DNA from 4 places in the Roseibium sp. ROS1 genome. Region 4 is predicted to be linked to each of the others. Evidence: predicted binding sites of a transcription regulator. Region 4 holds the regulator's gene; each other region holds the start of a gene.
What was found. Region 4 encodes PhoB, which activates phosphate uptake and scavenging genes when phosphate is short. Its sites were predicted from a motif close to TGTCATNNANCTGTCAT; they were not measured.
Positions count from the first base shown of each region.

Region 1: a site for PhoB is predicted at 2,833-2,849, ahead of ACYQ6M_RS05920 (bifunctional 2',3'-cyclic-nucleotide 2'-phosphodiesterase/3'-nucleotidase). Genes of this name have one in related genera too.
Region 2: a site for PhoB is predicted at 2,337-2,353, ahead of ACYQ6M_RS24460 (DUF1045 domain-containing protein). Genes of this name have one in related genera too.
Region 3: a site for PhoB is predicted at 3,077-3,093, ahead of ACYQ6M_RS25600 (esterase-like activity of phytase family protein). Genes of this name have one in related genera too.

Region 1 is NZ_BAAGIG010000001.1:1,311,376-1,316,766, forward strand. It holds gene dksA (RNA polymerase-binding protein DksA) at 25-441, shown strand; gene ACYQ6M_RS05920 (bifunctional 2',3'-cyclic-nucleotide 2'-phosphodiesterase/3'-nucleotidase) at 720-2,702, opposite strand; gene ACYQ6M_RS05925 (lytic murein transglycosylase) at 2,909-3,715, opposite strand; gene ACYQ6M_RS05930 (NAD(P)H-dependent oxidoreductase) at 3,848-4,612, opposite strand; gene flgH (flagellar basal body L-ring protein FlgH) at 4,802-5,391, opposite strand, start outside.
Region 2 is NZ_BAAGIG010000004.1:366,204-371,594, forward strand. It holds gene phnN (phosphonate metabolism protein/1,5-bisphosphokinase (PRPP-forming) PhnN) at 1-340, opposite strand, end outside; gene ACYQ6M_RS24455 (alpha-D-ribose 1-methylphosphonate 5-triphosphate diphosphatase) at 354-1,499, opposite strand; gene ACYQ6M_RS24460 (DUF1045 domain-containing protein) at 1,496-2,245, opposite strand; gene phnL (phosphonate C-P lyase system protein PhnL) at 2,392-3,096, opposite strand; gene phnK (phosphonate C-P lyase system protein PhnK) at 3,105-3,893, opposite strand; gene ACYQ6M_RS24475 (alpha-D-ribose 1-methylphosphonate 5-phosphate C-P-lyase PhnJ) at 3,890-4,819, opposite strand; gene fosX (FosX/FosE/FosI family fosfomycin resistance hydrolase) at 4,816-5,244, opposite strand; gene ACYQ6M_RS24485 (carbon-phosphorus lyase complex subunit) at 5,241-5,391, opposite strand, start outside.
Region 3 is NZ_BAAGIG010000004.1:592,475-597,865, reverse strand. It holds gene ACYQ6M_RS25610 (antibiotic biosynthesis monooxygenase family protein) at 1-199, shown strand, start outside; gene ACYQ6M_RS25605 (cytochrome b/b6 domain-containing protein) at 196-690, shown strand; gene ACYQ6M_RS25600 (esterase-like activity of phytase family protein) at 779-2,998, opposite strand; gene ACYQ6M_RS25595 (multidrug effflux MFS transporter) at 3,226-4,425, shown strand; gene ACYQ6M_RS25590 (arsenate reductase ArsC) at 4,461-4,970, opposite strand; gene ACYQ6M_RS25585 (ArsR/SmtB family transcription factor) at 4,987-5,325, opposite strand.
Region 4 is NZ_BAAGIG010000003.1:493,750-499,140, reverse strand. It holds gene pstA (phosphate ABC transporter permease PstA) at 1-1,254, shown strand, start outside; gene pstB (phosphate ABC transporter ATP-binding protein PstB) at 1,302-2,063, shown strand; gene phoU (phosphate signaling complex protein PhoU) at 2,095-2,790, shown strand; gene phoB (phosphate regulon transcriptional regulator PhoB) at 2,871-3,572, shown strand; gene ACYQ6M_RS18410 (GcrA family cell cycle regulator) at 3,899-4,435, opposite strand; gene ACYQ6M_RS18405 (acetylornithine transaminase) at 4,876-5,391, shown strand, end outside.

The sequences.
Region 1 (5,391 bases), on a different contig from region 4:
CATAACGGTAATCCGGAGCTATCGATGACGGTTGAAATTGAGTCTGAATATCGACCCTCGGAAGACGAGCCGTTCATGAATGACAGGCAGCGCGAGTACTTTCGGAACAAGCTGCTTGTGTGGAAAGAAGAGATCCTGAAGGAAAGCAAGGAAACCCTCGCCAATCTTCAGGAGGAAAGCCAGAACCATCCTGACTTTGCCGACCGTGCGTCGTCCGAAACGGATCGGTCCATTGAACTTCGCGCCAGGGACCGTCAGCGGAAACTGATCTCGAAGATCGATGATGCCTTGGAACGCATTACAGACGGAAGCTATGGCTATTGCGAAGAGACCGGCGAGCCGATCTCTCTTCGGCGCCTCGAGGCGCGCCCGATCGCGACTTTGTCGATCGAGGCTCAGGAAGCCCACGAGCGTCGGGAAAAAGTGTATCGCGACGACTGATTTCCAGAAAACGGCCGGTTTGCCGCACAGACGGCAGATCCGTAACGACTTTCAAGACCTTCCCCTCGTGGGAAGGTTTTTTTATGTCTGTTGACTGCTTTCCCATGCCGACCTTCCGCATGCCTCACCCTGAGGAGGACCGTCAGGTCCGCCTCGAAGGTTGGGCAGCACGCTCACAAGCATGCGGCCCATCCTTCGAGACAGCGCTATGCGCTTGCTCAGGATAAGTTTTTGGGGGAGCCTGCTCGTTCAAGCAGGCTTGCGAAAGTCGAGACCGTTCAAAGCGTGATCCGGTACCGGGCAAAACCATCTGCACCGTCGCCTGCCGGTTCGATCCGGACACCTTCCACGGAGGCGGCGTGTTCCGTGCCACCCGGGCCGGTTTCGAACAGGACGCTGGTATCCGGCATCGGTTTGAACGACCAGTTGGCATCTGCCGAAGGGTTGATCGTGCCCTGTTCGACAATGTAGCGCACCAGGACGTCGCGATTGGTGTCCGGGCCGATGAAAACGACAACGTCGTCGCTGATGCCGGGGAAATTGCCGCCGCCACCTGCACGGTAATTGTTGGTCGCGACCACGAAGGTTGCTTCATGATCAAGCGGTGCGCCGTTGAACTGCAGGTTCACGATGCGGCTGGCGTCCGGATTGAGGACTTCGCCTTTCGCGTCGTATTTCGATGGCTGGCTCAGGTCTATCTGGTAGGTAACACCGTCGATCACATCGAAATTATAGCTTGGAAACTCCGGGTTGATCAGTTTCTGGTCGGCCTTGCCCGGCTCGACTTCCTGGAAAATTCCGGCTGAACGTTCCAGCCATTCCTTCACCGTGCTGCCCTTGATGGCGACCGCGCGAATGGTGTTCGGATACAGGTAGAGATCGGCCACGTTCTTGATGGCGACATCGCCGACCGGAACATCGGTGTAGTAGTCCGGGCCGCCACGACCGCCGGCCTTGAAAGGCGCTGCTGCGGAAAGAACCGGCAGGCCTTCCCATTCCGTACCCTTCAGCATCTGTTCGATGTACCAGATCTGCGCCTTTGAAACGATCTGGACGCTCGGGTCGTCGGCCACGAGGGCGAAATAGGAATGCAAGGGAGCCGACGTCTTGCCGACGGGGCGGCGGACATAGGCAAGGGTTGCCTCGTGATCTTCCTTCACCGCATCGAGTACATCCTGCTGGCTTTCCGCCAGAGGTGTCACCGTTCGACCTTCTTTTTCGTAGATCGGGCGTGCTTCGGTCATGAAATTGGCGACACGCCAGCCGTTGCCGTCGCGCTCGATCATCAGGTCGATGACGCCCAGATGCGATCCCCAGAAACCGCCCATCGCGGCAGGCTTGCCGAACAACGTGCCTTTCTCGCTGTCGATACCCGGCAGTCCCTCATACTGGGGACCGGGGAAGACCAGATGCTGGTGACCGGTAAAGACGGCGTCGATCCCGTCCACTCCGGCAAGGTGCAGGGAGGCGTTTTCCATGCCTTCGGAATAATCGTTGGCATCAATCCCCGAGTGGGAGAGGGCGATTACAAGGTCGCAGCCCTGTTCGCGCATTTCCGGGACGAAGGCCTTGGCGGTTTCGATAATGTCACGCGCATTGGCGTTGCCTTCCAGGTGGCGGCGGTCCCAGTTCATGATCTGCGGTGGCACGAAGCCGATGAAGCCGATCTTGATCGGATAGGACTTGCCGGCACCGTCGGTGACCTGCTTTTCAACGATCACATAGGGCTTCAGGAAAAGGGCGTCGTCTCGCGGGTTACCGGCCAGCGTGCTGCCCTTGACAAGATTGGCGCAGACAACGGGGAAATTGGCCCCGGCCAGCACCTTCATCATGAAGTCCAGACCGTAATTGAATTCGTGGTTGCCGAGTGTTGCCGCGTCGAATTCAAGGACGTTCATGCCCTTGATGACTGGGTGCAGGTCGCCTTCGCTCATGCCGCGTTCATAGGCGACATAGTCCCCCATCGGGTTGCCTTGCAGAAAGTCGCCATTGTCGACCAGAACCGAGTTTGTCGCCTCGTTCCGTATATCGCGGATCAGTGTGGCTGTCCGGGCGAGACCGGCGGTGTCGACAGGTTTGTCGCTGTAATAGTCGTAAGGGAAAACATGGACATGGAGGTCCGTGGTCTCCATCAGGCGAAGGTGAGCCGTACCTTCCTTGGCCAGAACCGAATAGGGGTGCAGAGCTGCCGTGAAGCCAGTTGCCGCCGCGCCCATCAAAAGGGTGCGCCGTGAAATCGAAAAGTCTTTGATACTGGACATGGAATGGCTCCTGTTCGGTCGCTCGGCGATTGGTGTTGTTTAGCCTTGCGGAACAGCGCGAGCCGGACCGACAGCTGCCGGTGCCCGCCGGGCGGCATGTTTCCGCGGCATACGGTTTTGATCCGCAAGGATTACAACCGTATGACGCAAATTGCTGCCCGGATCGTCAGTTTTGTCAAGCAGGTTTATGGGGCGTCGAGCGGGGTCTACTCGCTGATCTGGCCTGCCATGACCGAGATCGTTTCCACGTAGACACTGGCCTTGTTCCATTGCTTGAGAACGTTGTAATTGGCAGTGCCCGGGCCCCAGCCCTGGCCGCGGCGCCAGCCTTTCTGGGCAAGATAATTTGCGGTGGAAGCCAGCACATCGGGAATGGAGCGGATCAGGTCCTTGCGGCCGTCGCGGTCATAATCGACCGCATAACGGACATAGCTGGTGGCGAGAAACTGGGTCTGGCCGAGTTCGCCGGCCCAGGCACCCTTCATTTCGGCCGGCTGCATGTCACGGCCCTGCACGATCTTGAGCGCGGCGACCAGTTCGGCGGTGAAGAAATCGGACCGGCGGCAATCATAGGCCAGCGTGGCAAGGGATTGCAGGACCGGCATGTTGCCGGAGAAGCTGCCGTAGTTGGTTTCAAGCCCCCAGATCGCCAGCAGTACAGGCGCCGGGACGCCGTATTTCTTTTCGATGCCACGGAAGATGCGGGCGTAGGTCTTGCCGAGCTGCTTGCCCCGCCGGATCATCGCGTTGTTGACCCGCTTGGCATAGAACTGGTTGAAGCTGAGCTTGAAGGATTTCTGGTTCCGGTCGAGCGAGACCACCTTCTTGTTGTATTTCACGTTCTTGAGGGACGATTCAACGACCCTTTTCTTAAGGCCGTAGCTTTGGGAATTCGCAATGAACGACTGTTTCCAGGCTTCAAAACCACCCGGGCCATTGCCGCAGCTTGCACTCCAGGCAGAAGGTGCGGACAGAAGAACAAAACCAAAGACGAATGCAGAAAGGAGGCGCATCGAATCCCCGCTGGGTAAATGTAAGATTACCGGCATTCTATCCGAAAAAGCGGTAGCGTCATCCGGCAGATAGAGGAAAAAGAGGAGTGGGGGCGGACAAATCCGGTCTCGTTTTTTCCGGTTGCCGCAAAATCAGGGGTCGTGCCGGATGAAGTGGCTGTGAGATGGCGCGCCCGGGCTAAGGGTGCCGGCGCGGTCGAATTCGCTGTCGGCATTGAAGCTGATCTTCGGCAGCCTTGCGAACCTTGCGATCGTCTCCCGGTGGCCTTCGATCTCGTTTCGAAGTCGCGTTTCCAGGTCTTCCTTTGCCGCACCCTTGTGATAACCGTGAACACCGTGGACGATCCTGGGAACCAGAACATCGAAACCCAGATAGCGCAGTGTGTAGGCGAGTGGCCAAAGCAGCATCTGAATGTCGCCTTCCTTGCCGTTGTGGGCACTTTCGCTCGCCTTGGATCCGGTCGTGACGCAGAAAAGAACCGGCTTGTTCCTGAAATGGCCGGTATCGAAACGGTTGGAAGTATCGTGCAGGCCGCCGTTGGCCAGAACGCGCTCGCACCAGCCCTTCAGGATGGCAGGTGGGGCGAACCACCACACCGGAAAATGAAACACGATCCGGTCCGCCTGGCGCAGCTTCTCGACTTCTTCCGTAATGACCGACGGAAGGTTTCCGGTTTTCGAGGCCGCTTCCTGTGTTTTCAGAACGTCGTAAGGTTCGGTGACGATCTCCTCTGCGTAGTGCGCTGCGCGCTCCGCCGGATCAAAGCCAAGCTGGTAGAGGTCTGACCAAAGCACCTCATCGCCTTCAGCTAGGCACGCGGCTTCGGTTGCGCGCGCCCAGGCAGCGTTGAAGGAAGTCTGAGCAGGGTGGGCGAGAACGATGAGGGTGGTGGTCACGCGGTAGGGTCTTCCGGAATGAGCGACAAATCAGGTAACGGGCCACACCCTAAACGGTCTTTTCCGGCCTGGAAATGAGAACGGGCACGATGCTCGGGGAGCGAGACATCGTGCCCGTCATCAGCCGGGCCGGCGGCGCTTCTAGAACGCGTCGCCGGATTCGGCCGGGGGACTGTGAAAGGTTTGGGATCAGAAGGGTAGCAGGATATCCAGCACCTGGTTGCCGACCCGTGGCTGCTGGACATCGGTAATCTGGCCGCGGCCACCATATCCGATCCGCGCTTCGGCGATCTGCTCGCTGGCGATGCGGTTATCCGACGTAATGTCTTCAGGTCTGACGATGCCGGCGACGATCAGCTCGCGGACTTCGAAGTTCACACGAACTTCCTGACGGCCTTCGATCACCATGTTGCCGTTCGGCAGAACCTGGGTCACCACGGCGGCGACGGTGGTCTGCAGGACTTCGTTGCGGTCAACGCTGCCGTCGCCCGAGAAGCTGGAGTTGCTGTTGACGTTGGCAAGGTCGCTGGCGGCAGAACTTGCCGGCAGGAAGATGGTGTCGATTGCCGTTCCGAGTGCGCCACCAACATCGGCACCGCTGGACTCAGACCGGCTCCGCTCGGTCTTGTTGTCGATCTCGGCCTGGTCGTCGATGGTGACGACGACCGTCAGGATGTCGCCAACCTGGCTGGCGCGCTGGTCCTTGAAGAAGGCGCGGCTGCCGGACTGCCACAGCGAATTCGGATTGTAATGGGCCTGCTGCGGTTCCGGCATGGGCA
Region 2 (5,391 bases), on a different contig from region 4:
CCTCTGCGTGCTTCAATACCTTGCGCGAGCCATTGGCAATCACGGTTGCGCCCGCTTCGATTGCCTGGTCGTAGCTTTGCGGGATGACGTAGCCGAGCCCGTGGGCCTCCCAGCACAGGGCAACCTTTCCGGCAGCTCTCAGCTGATCGAATTCGGCGCGCGAAAGCGTGTCGTGATCCTCAGCCTCGACATCGGCCTGCCGGGTGATCGCTCTCCGGGCGAAGCTGACGTCCGTCCGGCCCGCCAGACGGGCCTTGAGCGCGGCCATCAATGTGTCCTTGCCGGCCCCGCTCGGCCCAACCACGAGCACCATGCGGCCGGGGCCGAGTTTTTCTGTCATGTCGGACGCAGCCTCAGGCAACCCGTTTGCCCTCGCGCCAGACACCGCGCACGATCGGGATGTCACCAACCATTTTCACCTGGATGAGATCGGCCCTGAGGCCGGGTTCCAGGGTGCCGCGGTCTTGCAGGCCAATGGCCTTCGCGGGCGTCGCCGTGACCATGGCGACTGCCTGTGGCAGGGCAATCGCCTCGACCTCTGCAGCCAGCTGGAACGCAGCCTGCAGCAGCGAAATCGGCACATAGTCCGAGGAGAGCACATCCAGAACGCCCGCTTCGGCAAGCGCCTTCGCCGAGATATTGCCGGAATGGGATCCACCGCGCACGACGTTCGGCGCCCCCATCAGAACAGCCATACCGGCTTCGTGCGAAGCCTTGGCGGCTTCCAGTGTGGTTGGAAACTCGGCGATTTTCGTCTGCAGTGAAATCGCCTCTTCCACATGGGCGGTGGTGGCGTCGTCGTGGCTGGCGATGGCGATGCCGCGCGATTGGGCGATGGCCGAGAGATGCTTGCGGTTTTCAGGGGCAAGACTGCTGGCGCGCGCCTGGCGCTTGCGGATGAAATCGTCCATCTGGGCGTCGGTGAAGCCCTTCTTGCCCTGATAGTAGATCTTGTAGGCATCCATCGACACGAACTGGCGCTGGCCGGGGGTGTGGTCCATCAGCGAGATCAGGCGGATGCTGTCGTCGTCCTCGAACACCTTGAAGGCGCTGAGCACGTCGGGTGCAGACACTTCGCAGCGCAGGTGGATGAAATGGTCTGCGCGCAGGCGGTTTTCCCGCTGGCCGGTTTCAATGGCATCCGCAAGCGCGCGCATATCCGAATAGCCAAGGTCCGCGTCTTCATCCATGCCGACGCGCAGCGCATCGAACACGGTGGTGATGCCGGAACACGCGATCTGGGCGTCGTGGGCCTGCACGGCGGAAACCGGGCTCCAGCGCACCTTGGGACGCGGCGCATAGTGGGTTTCGAGGTGGTCGGTATGCAGTTCGACCAGGCCTGGCAGCAGGTAGTCGCCTTCGCAATCATGCCCGTCGACCTCGGTCGGCGACCCGATGCCGGAAATCAGACCGGCATCATCGACCGTCAGGGAACCGTCGAACACTTCGCCTGCGAGAACCAGACTGGCATTCTTGAAGACTTTGGGATGCTTGCTCATGCAGATTCCTCTTGGGAAAGACGCTCGGCCTGGCTGAGCGCGTCGGCGGGAGCGACGCTGCCGGTCAGCTGAAAGACGGTATGGACCTGGAAAGGCGCGCCGCGTTCGGCTTCGGTGTAGAGCGCAACGTGGCGGCACAGCCGCTTCTTGCCGATGACATCCGCAAAGTGGTCCTGGGCGGCATTTGCCATCCGCTCCATGTCGCTGTTGTCTTCCAGTTTGTTGGAAAGGGTCAGGTGGAAGCGGAATTCATCGAAGATATAGGGATAGCCCCACCTGACGAGATAGGTGTCATGCCTTTCCGACAGTCCGCTCTTGCGGCGGCGCTCAAGATCCGCCTCGGACAGTGGTGCGCGGAACGGCTCGAAGCGACGCACGCACAGGCCGGCGAAGGCGCGCAGGGCCGGCTCTTCTGCCTCAGGGGTCAGCGCCAGAAAGCGGCCGAGCCTGTTCACGCCGAGCGCTTCTATCTCGTAAGGGGCGATTTCTGCCGCAAAGGCTGCGCAGGCGTCCAGCAGTGCTGCCTCGGTCTGATCGGCTGCGAGAGAAAACGGGGCTTTCAACGTCCCGTGAAATCCATAGCGCCGGGGGTCGGTCGTCAACTCCTGGAAGCGTGCCGATGTCATGCCGGGCAGCTCCGGTTGCGGAAGGGCCGTGCCGGAAAAGGGATCGCGCCCGAGCCAGGAATTTCCGAGCTGCATCAGGCGGTCGTCGGCATCGGCGGCGAAATAGAGGGCGTAGCGCATGAAGAAAATCGCGATTTTGAAATGTGGTTTGGCCGGGATGTGGCAGGGCCACATCCTTCAACTTTCTGAGGGAGTGACCTAAAGGCGGGCGGTGACTTTTCTGTGACAGTTTCCGCCCGTCTGCAAGCCTTTCCTCATCTCGTGGCTCAGGCGGCTGCCTCCGCGCTGAAACCGGTCACGTCGATGATGCGGTCGGCGATCTGCTCCCGGACGTCCTGGTCGTGAAGAATGCCCACCATGGCAACGCCCTGGGTTTTCTTTTCTTCCACCAGACGGACGACCACGGCCCGGTTGGCAGCGTCGAGAGAGGCGGTTGGCTCGTCCAGCAGCAGGATCGGATAATGGGCAATGAACCCCCTGGCGATGTTCACGCGCTGCTGCTCGCCGCCGGAGAACGTGGCGGGCGGCAGCGTCCACAGGCGCTCGGGCACATTCAGCCGCGACAGCAGGGAGCGGGCCTTGTCGACGCCCTCCTCCTCGCTGGTGCCCTGGGCGATAAGAGGCTCGGCGACGACGTCTTCGGCCGAAACACGCGGGATGGTGCGCAGGAACTGGCTGACATAGCCGATCGTGTCTTCACGCAGTCGCAGAACCTTGCGCGGCTCGGCCCCGGCAATGTTCACGATTTCATCGCCAACCGTCACCAGGATCTGACCCTCGTCACAGCGGTAGTTGCCGTAGATCATCTTGAGGATCGAGCTCTTGCCGGCACCGGAGGGGCCGCCAAGGACGACACATTCGCCGGAATTCACCGAGAATTCGACCTTCTCGACCACGGGAATGACGGTTCCGCCCTGCAGGTGCATGATGAAGGACTTGCCGACGTTGTTGAGATAGAGGCGTACGGGCATTTCGGTCCTCATACCTGGAGAATGGAAGAAACAAGCAGCTGGGTATAGGGCTCGCGCGGATCGTCGAGCACCTGGTCCGTCAGGCCGCTTTCGATGACGTTGCCGTGGCGCATCACCATGATCCGGTGCGACAGCAGCCGGGCGACCGCAAGGTCGTGGGTGACGATGACCACGGAAAGTCCGAGATCGGCCACCAGGCGGCGCAAGAGGTCGAGAAGACGTGCCTGCACGGAGACGTCCAGACCGCCGGTCGGCTCGTCCATGAAGACCAGCCGTGGTCTCGTGACGAGGTTGCGGGCGATCTGCAGGCGCTGGCGCATGCCGCCGGAGAAGGAGCGCGGATCGTCATCGATCCGGTCGCTGTCGATTTCCACCCGTCCCAGCCAGTCGTCGGCGGTGGAGCGGATGTTGCCGTAGTGGCGCTCGCCAACCGCCATCAGCCTTTCGCCGACGTTGGCGCCTGCGGAAACGTTCATGCGCAGGCCGTCCGCAGCATTCTGGTGCACGAACCCCCAGTCGGTGCGCATCAGCAGGCGGCGCTCGGCCTCGGTCAGCTGATAGAGGTTGCGCATGGTGCCGTCGCGCATGCGGTATTCGATGGCTCCGGCCGTCGGCGCGAGACGTGTCGACAGGCAGTTGAGCAACGTGGTCTTGCCGGAGCCGCTTTCGCCGACGATGGCAAGCACCTCACCGGGCCAGAGATCGAAGGAGACATCGGCGCAGCCGATGCGGTCGCCATAGTAGCGGGTGACGTTATGAACCTGCAGCAGCGGGTCCGCGGAGGGAAAGGCGTTCATCGGGCGGTCTCCTCTGCCTGGGTGGCGCCGAACTGGTGTGCCGCCGGATCGGCCGCCATCGGGCCGAGATGGCCGTCCGCGCGCCGTTCCTCGCAATAGTCGCTGTCGGAGCAGACGAACATGCGTCCGCCCTTGTCATCCAGGATCACCTCGTCGAGATAGACATTCTCCGCACCGCACAGGCCGCAGGGCTTGTCGAACTTCTGCACCTCGAAAGGATAGTCCTCGAAGTCGAGGCTCTTCACCTTGGTGTAGGGCGGAATGGCGTAGATGCGTTTCTCACGTCCGGCACCGTAAAGCTGAAGCGCCGCCATCTGGTCGATCTTCGGGTTGTCGAACTTCGGCGTTGGCGAAGGATCCATCACGTAGCGATCGTTGACCTTCACCGGATAGGCGTAGGTCGTGGCGATATGGCCGTTCTTGGCGATGTCCTCGTAAAGCTTCACATGCATGAGGCCGTAATCCTCGAGCGCATGCATCTTCCGGGTCTCTGTTTCGCGTGGCTCCAGGAAGCGCAGGGGCTCGGGGATCGGCACCTGGAAGACGATGATCTGGTCTTCGCGCATGGCCTTTTCCGGAATCCGGTGGCGGGTCTGGATGACGCTTGCCTCCGACGTCTCGTAGGTCGTGCGCACGCCGGCGGTCTTTTCAAAGAAACCGCGCAGGGAAACCGCGTTGGTGGTGTCGTCGGAGCCCTGGTCGATCATCTTCAGGCAATCGTCCTTGCCCAGAATTGCCGCCGTGACCTGCACCCCGCCGGTGCCCCAGCCATAAGGCATCGGCATTTCGCGCGAGGCGAAAGGCACCTGGTAACCCGGTATCGCGATGCCCTTCAGGATTGCCCGGCGGATCATGCGCTTGGTCTGCTCGTCCAGATAGGCGAAGTTGTATTCGCCCTGTTCGAAAATCTGAGCCGTGTCGTTCATTGCGCAGCACTCCGTTCCCTGAGTATCCGGCGATAGTGGTCGAGGCGCATGTCCAGCGTTCCGGTGTGCAGCTCGAACAGGTGATTGTCGTTGTCGTAAAAGTAGATGGACCTGCCTTCACCTTCGACGCGGGCGCGCGGAGGCTTGACTTCCAGGCCAAGGCGCTCGACGGCTGCCAGCTTCGTGTCGAAGTCTTCCTCTTCGATCTTGAAAGCCACGTGATTGTAGGTGCGCTCGTTCAGGGCCTCGCCCTGCATGATCGCGATCCAGACGTCACCGACCAGAAAGAACTTTTCCTGGGAGAGGGAAAAGGTGGCCTCTTCACTGGAGTAGACTTCCCGGGCCCCGAGTACCGTCGTCAGCAGGTTCGTCATCCTTTCGAGATCACTGACGATGAACGTCATATGACTAAGTCCGCTGCTCATTCCGCCGCCTCCTGGGCAGTGCTGCCCTCTTCTTCTTCCTGGCGGCGTTTTTCGAACCATTCGCCGCGCATCCGGCGCACCAGATCGAGTTCGGCCTGGAAATCGACGTAATGCGGCAGCTTCAGGTGTTCGACGAAACCGGTCGCC
Region 3 (5,391 bases), on a different contig from region 4:
GCCCGGCTACATCACCACGCGCCTGCACCAGTCCCTGTCTCCGCAGGCGAAGTTCCAGCTGGTCAACGTCGCGCTTTGGGAAAGTCCCGATGCCTATCAGGCCGCCATTCAGAAGCTCGGCAAAAGCGGCATCGTCGCGGAATTCAAGGGCATCAGCTTTCATGCCGCGCTCTACAACGTCATCCGGGAGGATGAATGATGGCGGCCTTGCCCGTAACCGGAAACAGGTTGCTGCACTGGACGATTGCCGCTCTTACCATCAGCGCCCTGGCTACCGGCTATGCCCTGACGAACAACGAACCGTTTTCGCCAAACCTTTTGAGGACCCATCTGGGACTTGGCTTGTCTGCGGGCCTGCTCGCTCTTGTCCGCACAATCTTTTGGCTGGCAAAGGGTGCCCCTCAACCGGTCTTCGCCGTTCATTCCGGGTTGCAGCAAGCTATCGGCAAGGGCGTCCACGCCGCCTTGCGCCTCGTACCGCTGCTGCTCCTGGTCAGCGGTATCGGCATGATCGTCATATCCGGTAGCCTTGAAAAGATTGCGAATGGCACATTGCCGGGACTTGCGGCTTTCGCCGGATTGCCACCGGCAGGCCTGCACCATGCCGCGGCGCTTTTGCTTGCAGCACTCATCGGACTGCACAGCCTTGCAGCCCTGTGGCACTGGAAAAGACGAAGTTTCACGGCTTGAGACTGGCAATGCAGAAAAGGAAAGGCCCGGCTGCATAATGCGGCCGGACCTTCGCTCAGGTCTTGGGAGGACCTTTGTCTGAAGTGCCTTAGTTCAGGCGGCTTGCCGGGCCGAGGTCGATCAACCGGGTTTCACCCGGTGCATCGTCGACACCGTCATTGTCGGTGACCAGGATCAGACGGCCGTCGGCGGTGATCGTCAGGCCTTCCGGCTTGTCGAGAACCCAGCCCTTGCCTTCGGCCAGAGCCGGCAGGAGATCCATGGCGTAACGCTTCTGGACCACCGGGAGCTCAGATCCGTAGGCAGCCGGGGTCACACCCTCCAGGGAGATCGTGGTGATCTGCTTGATGGCTGCGTCTTCACCACCCTTGTTATCGCGCTCCAGAATGGCGAACTTGCCGTCGCCCATGGAGACGATTTCCGACAGGCCGACCCAGCCGCCGGCTGCGCTCTTCGGCTTGTCGAGCGGATAGTGAACGAAGCCCCAGGACTTGTCGGCCGGGTTGTAGATGGCCAGCTTCACCATGCCCTTCGGGTCGTCTTTCCATTCACGCTGAACGGCGACGGCCACCAGCGTCTTGCCGTCCATTTCGAACTCGGCGACGCCTTCAAAGGAGAAACGTGCGGACTGGGCGTTCAGCTCTTCCGGAAGCGTGATTTCTTCCTGAACCTGACCGTCGGTGCCGACCTTCAGCAGCAGGTGCTGCAGTTCCTTGTCCGGATTGCCCTCGGAAGCCAGCCAGAAGCCGCCATCCTTGGAAACAGAGATGCCTTCCAGGTCCAGTTTTGCCTGCTTGCCACCCTGAACGGTTGCATAGGCAACGATTTTTGCCGGTTTGGAAGAGATGTCCAGCGTGTAGATGCGGGCGTCGTCATAGAAGCTGTCGCTGACGGCGTAGAGCTTGTTGCCGTCTTCCGGGTCTGCAGCCAGTGCGGACAGTGCGCCCCAGCCGATCGGCGCGCCTTTTTCCGGGTCGGTTTCGGACACGACCATCGGGTAGGACGGAGCTTCCGCACCAAACTTGTAGAGGGAGACCTGCGCGCGAACGTTGTCTTCCGCACTGTCGACCTCGTTGGCAACCACAAACAGGTCACGGCTCGGGATCGCAAGTGAGCCTTCCGGACCGACGTGGGTCGGCAGGAACTGGACGAATTCCGGCTCGGCACCGGTGTCCTTGTAGACAGCGACGAAGTTGCCGCGTTCGGAATTGACGAAGATCAGCTTTTCACCGCCGAATTCACCAACCGTCACACCTTCCGGCTCGGTGCCCTTCTTGGACGCGCGCTTGGCCGGATAGTGGCCGTTGGCCATGCCAAGATGTTCCATCTGGTTGCCGCTGTCGAACAGGATCTCGCCCTTGGTGTTCCAGATGGTGAAGCCGCGCGAACCGCCTTCGTAGTCGCCTTCGTTGGCGGTCACGAAACGCTCGTCGTCGATCCAGGCAACCGCATCCGGCTCACGCTTGACGTTTTCGGTCGAACCGGAAGCATCGCTCATGCGCGCCTTGGAAACCGGAATGTTTTCAGCCGAAGCCGTACCGGCGGAGAAATGGCTGACAACTTCACCGGAGGCCAGATCGACCACGGCGATATGGTTGTTTTCCTGCAGCGTGACGACAACCTGGTTCTGGGAGTTGATCGAAACGAACTCCGGCTCCGGATCGGTCGGCGCAATTTCGGCAAGACCCGTCAGGTCGACAATGCGGACCGCGTCGCAGTTGGTCGGCGTGCCGGTTTCGTCCAGATCGAAGATCGCCAGATGGCCGGCCGGCATTTGCGGGATCACGCCGTCGTTCAGATCTTCGTCGCGCTCGTTCTCGATGGCGATCGCAACGAACTTGCCGTCCGGAGAGATGGCAACGCTGTCCGGCTGACCCTTGGCATCGCACTTCGCGGTGATGCCAAGACCATCGAGAGCGATCACGGCCAGATGGCCGGACGCATTGACGTAGTCTTCGGACGTGTTGACGCCGGCATAGGCGAATGTTTCGCCGACGGCGACCGAAGTAGGCTCACCACCAAGGGCGGTGCGGCCCATCGGCTGCAGGTTCAGCGGGTTGGCCGCATTGACGAAAACAATGGCTTCGCCCGGGCTGTCGGTGAAGACGAGCGTGCGGCCGTCCTTCGTGGCGTAGATGATTTCGGCAACGGTTTCGGTGGCCTGATCCACGCCTTCCGGCAGGGTCTTGTAGACCGGGAATGTGTTGATACGCTCGAAATACTCTGCCTGTGCTGCCGACACGGCGCCAAGGCCGAACAGGACTGAAAGGCTGACACCTTTTAAAAAGCGCCCACGAAGGTCCGCCATTGCACTCGCTCCCACAAAATATCGGGTTGATGGTGCGCGCAAGCTAGTGGCCCTGATTACAATATCGGTGACAGTTGCATGAAGCTTTCATGACAACACCCAGCAAGCCTTGAATTTGCATTTCGAACACTTACATCATATCAAGGCTGGGCGGTGATCTCCGCCACCTCCATCTTCCAAACTTTCCCGCATTTGTGCCTCCGGCGCATTTTTCATCGGATTTTCCAATGCAGATCGGTTTTGTCCGCTCCGCCATTGTGCTGGGGCTTCTCGCTGCTGTCGGTCCATTTGCCATCGACCTCTATCTGCCCGCCATGCCGGAAATCGTGCAGGCATTGCAGACGGACGACGCTGCGGTTCATATGACCTTCACGGTCTATTTCATCGCTTTCGGGTTAGCCCAGTTGATCTACGGTCCGCTGGCAGACCGGTTTGGACGCAAGCTGCCCGCCTTCCTGGGCCTGATCGTCTTCCTCATCGGATCGGTCATGTGCGCGACTGCGGTCGACGTTTCAGCCCTGACATTCGGCCGTTTCGTGCAGGCGCTTGGTGCCGGCGCGCCGATGGTCATCGTGCGGGCCGTGGTCCGCGACCTCCACACCGGACCAAAGGCGACCAGGCTGATGGCTCTGGTGATGCTGGTCTTCAGCGTTTCGCCGATGCTGGCACCGCTCGCCGGCAGCCTGATCATCCAGTTCGGCAGTTGGCGCCTGATCTTTGTGGCCCTGGGCGTGATTTCCCTTCTCGCCATGCTGCAAATGGCCTTCCTGCTGCCCGAAACGCTACCGGCCGAGCGCCGAGGCAAGATCGACCCGACAGCAATGCTGCGCAGCGCCATCTACCTGATGCGTGACAGCAGGTTCATGGGTCTGACGCTGATCGGTGGCTTCTCGCTGGCGAGTTTCTTCGTCTTCATCGCCGCAGCGCCGCTGGTCTACATGACCCAGTACCAGTTGACGCCGACAGCCTTCAGCCTTGTTTTCGCGCTGAACGCGATCGGCTTCTTTGCGTCTTCCCAGTTTGCCGCCTCGCTTGGTGAGCGCTTCGGCATGGGCAGAGTGGCATTGAGGGCCGTCAGCGGATTTGCGGCAGCCAACGTCCTGCTGGTCATTCTTGTGTGGAGCGGCATCGACGACCTGCCGGTTCTGATGGCGCTCTTCTTCATCGGCAACACCTGCCTCGGCCAGGTCATTGCTCCGGTGATGGTCATGGCGCTGGAAGAACATGGCGAACATGCCGGCATGGCATCCTCCCTTGGGGGCACCTTCCAGATGGTTGCCGGTGGCGTGATGATCCTCGTCTGCAGCCCGTTCTTCGACCGGACAGCTTTGCCATTGGTTGGCGCGGTTGCCGCCTGTGCGCTCATCGCCCTGGTCATCGCACTGCTGACCCTGCGCACGTCGCGCGAAGGCCAGGCAGTCGCCTGACGCGACAACCTTGAAACCAGTCCGCCGGAGAAACGTTACACGCGCTCTTCGGCGGACTGCCCGATTTGATCGAGTTTCTTCTGCAGGGACAAACGGTCAAGCGAAGACATCGGCAGACTCACGAAAACCGAGATCCGGTTGCTGAGCATCCGGAAGGCATCGTTGAATGCGACAGCCCTTTCGCTATCGCTTCCGGAAACGGCTGCGGGATCCGGCAGGCCCCAATGGGCTGACATCGGCTGGCCAGGCCAGACAGGGCAGGTTTCCTGCGCCGCATTGTCACAAACGGTAAAGACGAAATCCATGACCGGGGCATCCGGCGCAGCGAATTCGGCCCAGTCCTTCGAGCGCAGCTCATCCGTCTTGAAATTGAGTTTGCTGAGCAAGGCAAGTGCTTCCGGACGCACCGCTCCAGCCGGTTGTGACCCGGCAGAAAACGCCCTGAAGCGGCCCTGCCCCTCCCGGCTCAGGATCGCCTCCGCCATGATCGACCGGGCGGAATTGCCAGTGCACAGGAAAAGCACGTTGTAGACATCGCCGGACATTTGATCCCCCTCAACCTCAACAGGTCTCTCCGCAGGCGATCGTCTCGATGACCTGCGCACAAAGTTCCGGATGACCACCACAGCAATCGGCCATCAGAAACGTCAGCAACTCGCTTATGCCGTCAAGATCGGCGAAGTAGCGGATCGACCGCCCCTCGCGTTCATTTCGGACCAACCCGGACTGAAGCAGAACAGCAAGGTTCGCCGACATGGTGTTCTGCCGAACGTCCAGAGCCTCGCCGATCTCTCCGGCAGTCATTCCTGCGTCACCAGCCCGGATCAGCAACCGGAAGACTTCCAGTCTGGTTTTCTGGCTGAGCGCCCCAAAGGCGCTCAGCGCATCTTTCATATCCATAATTCATGATATTTCGATTCGTCAGAAACAGGCAAGTCTTTTTCGCAACCAGGCGCAACATCTCGG
Region 4 (5,391 bases):
CGCAACGCCGCTGAAGCGCGCTTCAAGCTCTACGGCATCATTGCCATCGGCATCGGCCTGTTCTTCCTCGTTGCGCTGTTGTGGGCAATCCTTTCCAACGGCCTTGGCGCCTTCAGCCAGACGTTCCTGAAGGTGGATGTCCCGCTCAATCAGGAGCAGATTGCCGAAGCGGAAAAGTCGGTGGTCAAGACCTCCAAGTACCGGGCCATCATTGACGACGCCTTTGCCAAGGAACTTGCCGGTCTCAACATCACCACCGACATGTCGGCAAAGGACCTGCAGAAGCTGTTCTCCTCAGGGGCTGCCGCAACGGTTCGTGACTATGCACTTGCCAACCCGGACAAGATCGGCACGACGGTAACCTTCGAGCTGATCGCCTCATCCCGTGTCGACGGCTACCTGAAGGGCCGCGTCAAGCGCGAGGATCTTGCCGAAGACAAGAACCTGGATGCCGCACACCTGGATCTGGCTGACCAGATGCAGTCCGCCGGCATTCTGGAGAAGCGCTTCAACTGGGCCTTCATCACCGGAACCGATGCTTCCGACAGCCGTCCGGAGCAGGCCGGCATCGGGGCGTCCATGATCGGGTCGCTGTTCATGATGCTGGTGGTGCTGTTCCTGTCGCTGCCGATCGGCGTGGCCGCTTCCATCTACCTGGAAGAGTTCGCTCCGCAGAACAAGTTCACAGATCTGATCGAGGTGAATATCTCCAACCTGGCCGCCGTTCCGTCCATCGTGTTCGGTATTCTCGGTCTGGCGGTGTTCATCCAGTTCATGCATCTGCCGCAATCCGCACCGCTGGTCGGTGGCCTGGTGCTGACGCTGATGACACTTCCGACGATCATCATCTCCACCCGCGCCTCCTTGAAGGCCGTTCCGCCGAGCATCCGCGATGCGGCCCTTGGCATTGGCGCCTCCAAGATGCAGTCGATCTTCCACCATGTCCTGCCGCTGGCCATGCCGGGCATTCTGACCGGCACGATCATCGGTCTGGCACAGGCGCTTGGGGAAACCGCTCCGCTGCTCCTGATCGGGATGGTCGGTTTCATCGCCTCCAATTTCCCGGACGGTGTGGCTGCCGGTTTCTTCTCTCCGAACTCGGCCATGCCGGCCCAGATCTACGAGTGGGCGAAACGTGCTGACCCGGCCTTCTATGAACGCGCTTGGGGCGGGATCATCGTGCTGCTGGTCTTCCTCATGACCATGAACATTATCGCTATCATCCTGCGCCGCAGGTTTGAACGCCGCTGGTAAGGATTGCTCCGATGAACGAGATGCCGAATTTTGAACAGGCGAAAACCATGACCGACAGCAAAATTTCCGCGAACAAGGTGCAGGTCTATTATGGCGATACCCACGCCATCAAGGACGTGGACATCGAGATCCAGCCGCGGTCCGTGACTGCCTTCATCGGTCCCTCCGGATGTGGCAAGTCGACGTTCCTGCGGACGATCAACCGCATGAACGACACCATCGATATCTGCCGTGTGGAAGGGTCGATCAAGATCGACGGTGAGGACATCTACGATCCCAAGGTCGATCCCGTACAGCTGCGCGCCAAGGTTGGCATGGTTTTCCAGAAGCCGAACCCGTTTCCCAAGTCGATCTACGACAACATTGCGTACGGTCCGCGGATCCATGGTCTGGCCCGCAACAAGTCCGAGCTTGATGAAATCGTTGCCTCCAGCCTGCAGAAGGCCGGGCTTTGGGAAGAAGTCAAGAACCGTCTGGACGAGCCGGGCACCGGCATGTCGGGCGGTCAGCAGCAGCGTCTGTGCATTGCCCGTGCGATTGCCGTCAGCCCGGAAGTGATCCTGATGGACGAACCGTGCTCGGCGCTCGACCCCATCGCGACCGCGAAGGTGGAAGAGCTGATCGACGAACTGCGGGAAAACTTCACCATCGTGATCGTGACCCACTCGATGCAGCAGGCTGCCCGTGTGTCTCAGCGTACCGCGTTCTTCCACCTGGGTATTTTGGTTGAAGAAGGTCTGACGGAGGACATCTTTACCAATCCGAAGGACAAGCGTACGCAGGACTATATTACGGGCCGCTTCGGCTAAGCATTTTTTAGGTTTCTGAAGGGGACACAGGATGTCTGAACATACAGTCTCGGCTTACGATGACGAACTGACGGCCATGGCCGGCAAGGTTGCCGAAATGGGTGGTATTGCCGAAAAGGCTTTCGCCGATGCGGTGTCCGCGCTGGTGTCGCAGGATCTGGAGCTTGCCAAGGCGACGATCAAGGGCGATGTCCGTCTGGACAGCCTTTACAACGAACTTGAAGTGAAGCTGATCGAGCTGATCGTCCGCCGCCAGCCGATGGGGCAGGACCTGCGTGAAATCACTGCCGCAACGCGCATTGCCAATGACTTGGAGCGTGTTGGCGATCTTGCCAAGAACGTTGCCAAGCGCGTCATCGCCATCGACAGCGACTTGCAGTCCAAGAAGCTCGCGATCGGTGTGGAGCACATGACGGAACTCGCTCTTTCGCAGCTCAAGCAGGTGCTGGATGCCTACGCCCGCAAGGATGCGGAAGCCGCCCGCCGGGTTCAGGAAGCTGACGCCGAAGTCGACGCGATCTACACATCGATCTTCCGCGAGCTCCTGACCTACATGATGGAAGACCCGCGGGTCATTACCCAGTGCGTCCATCTCTTGTTCTGCGCAAAGAACATCGAGCGCATCGGCGATCACGCGACGAACATCGCCGAGAACGTCTACTACATGGTCACTGGCGAGCGTTTGCCGGAAGACCGGGCAAAGGTCGACGAAACAGGCGCGGTCTGACCCGCCGGTAATCGTCGGATTTGCAGAAGATCTTAACGGCCGGCGCTTCGGCGCCGGTTGCGGTAATTGGAGCGAGATGTATGCCGAAGGTGCTCATCGTTGAAGACGAAGAACCGCTCAGCCTTCTATTGAGATACAATTTGGAAGCGGAAGGGTACTCGGTCGAGTCCTGTGTCCGGGGTGACGAGGCGGAAATCCGCCTGCGGGAAAGCCTGCCGGATCTGTTGCTGCTCGACTGGATGCTGCCGGGCCTGTCCGGAATTGAACTGTGCCGCCGCCTGCGGGCGCGCGAAGACACCGAGCGCCTGCCGGTCATCATGCTGACGGCACGCGGTGAGGAAGCAGAGCGCATCCGCGGCCTGTCGACCGGTGCCGACGACTACGTGGTCAAGCCCTTCTCGGTACCGGAATTGATGGCCCGCGTGCGCGCCATCCTGCGCCGGGCAAGTCCGGAAGTGGTGTCCAGCATGTTGCGATCCGGCGATATCGAACTGGATCGCGAAACGCACCGCGTTCGCCGCAACACCAAGGAAATACACCTGGGGCCGACGGAATTCCGCCTGCTGGAATTCCTGATGACATCGCCTGGCCGTGTCTTCTCCCGCGAACAACTGCTGGATGGGGTCTGGGGTCACGATGTCTACGTGGACGAACGCACTGTCGATGTTCACGTCGGTCGCTTGCGCAAGGCTCTGAACAAGGGCAAGGCGAAGGATCCTATCCGTACCGTCCGTGGTGCCGGATACGCCTTCAATGACCAGTTCACCTCTGCCACTGCCTGAGCGCAACTTGCAGAATGGAATTAAGGAGCCCGCTTTCAAGCGGGCTTTTTGTTTCTCAGCGGTTATGTGCCTTTCGCGGAACAAGGTTCTCTTCTGCGACCACCCCATCAGATGTGTCGGTGTCGGGGCTGATCCTGCGGTCCCTGTCGTGGCGGAGCGGTCAAACAAGGTTTGATTTGATGGAACGGAAACGACATGGATCGGTGCCAAGAACAAGCCGTGGGAGGTCACTGGTCGGGGTCGGGCATCTGGTCAATGGAAGGCCCAAACAAAAAAAAGCCCGCCAGATGGCGGGCTTTCTCATGAATTGGTTAGGTGCGAGGCTATCAGCCTGCCTGAGCCATCGTCTTGCGATCGCGGCGGCGGTCGGCGACCGGCTGATACGCGATCTTGCAGTGATGAGCGCAGTAGGGGACGCCGGCATCGGACTGGCGGCCGCAGAAGTAGAAGTCGTCGGTCGCCGGGTCGCCAATCGGCCATTTGCAGGTCCGCTCGGTCAGCGTCAGGATGGTTGCGCGCTGCGAGATCGGAACGAGCTCTGCAATCGGCTCTACGCGCGGCTTGGCGGCCACCACTGGTGCAGGCGAGATGTCTGCTTTAAGGGCCGTCGCGCCGATCGACTGCGGATGTGACGTCGTCGGTTTCTTCGGCGCTGCACCCGTTGCAGGAGCTGCGGTGCGCGGCCGGCGCGGCTTGGCGCTTGAAGAGGTGGACTTGGCGCGGCCGGACAGGCCAAGGCGGTGCACCTTGCCGATCACGGCGTTACGGGTAACACCACCCAGTTCGCCTGCGATCTGGCTTGCGCTCAAGCCGTCGCCCCAAAGCTTTTTGAGAAGCTCAACTCGTTCGTTTGTCCAACTCATTGCCGCACCCTTTAGTTTGACCGTCCTGCGGCCATTAACCCCGTGTTAAGCATGCGCAAGCACGCTTAATGCTGGCAGATCTAGTGCCTCTTGGTGATTTGCCTCACGAGATCTCGTGTCTGATTGCTGAGAGGTTACAATAACGTTAATTTGTCAGGCAACCACTCGACCCAAACCAGTTGGGGATGAAACGACTTTTCCCCAATTATGGCGAGGTCATTGAGAATTTTATGAAATCCGCCCTCTGCGGCACATGAAATGTCTTGTGCGCCATTTCCATTGACAGTGCATGGTACCGGCAGTGTATAAGAAAGCCGCTGCGTGCCGCCTCATCGGGGCGGCACGTTGCGTTTTGGCCCTTCGGCATCTTTTCAAGGTGACGGCCCGGCGTCGGGGCGACGCAGGGACAGCAGGGGCGTTTAAAGGAGACAAACGAGGTTATGTCCGCGACTGCACTATTCGGAAATTACGCAAGATCGAACCTGTCTTTCGATCATGGGGAAGGCGTCTGGCTGGTTACCACCGATGGCCGACGATTCCTCGATTGCGGTTCCGGCATCGCGGTCAACGCACTCGGTCATGCCCATCCGCATTTGGTCAAGGCGTTGCAGGATCAGGCAGCCAAGCTGTGGCATACCTCCAACCTGCACCAGATCCCGGATGGCGAACGGCTGGCGCAGCGCCTGTGCGCGGAAACCTTTGCCGACAAGGTGCTGTTCGTGAATTCCGGCGCGGAAGCGATGGAAGCTGCCATCAAATGCGCGCGCCGTTATCATTATGACAACGGCAACCCCGAGCGGTTCCACATCGTGACCTTCGAAGGCGCTTTCCATGGCCGGACCATCGCGACCATCGCGGCTGGCGGCCAGGCGAAATATCTTGAGGGCTTCGGCCCGAAGGCTCCCGGTTTCGATCAGGTGCCGGCAGGAGACCTGGATGCGCTGAAAGATGCCATC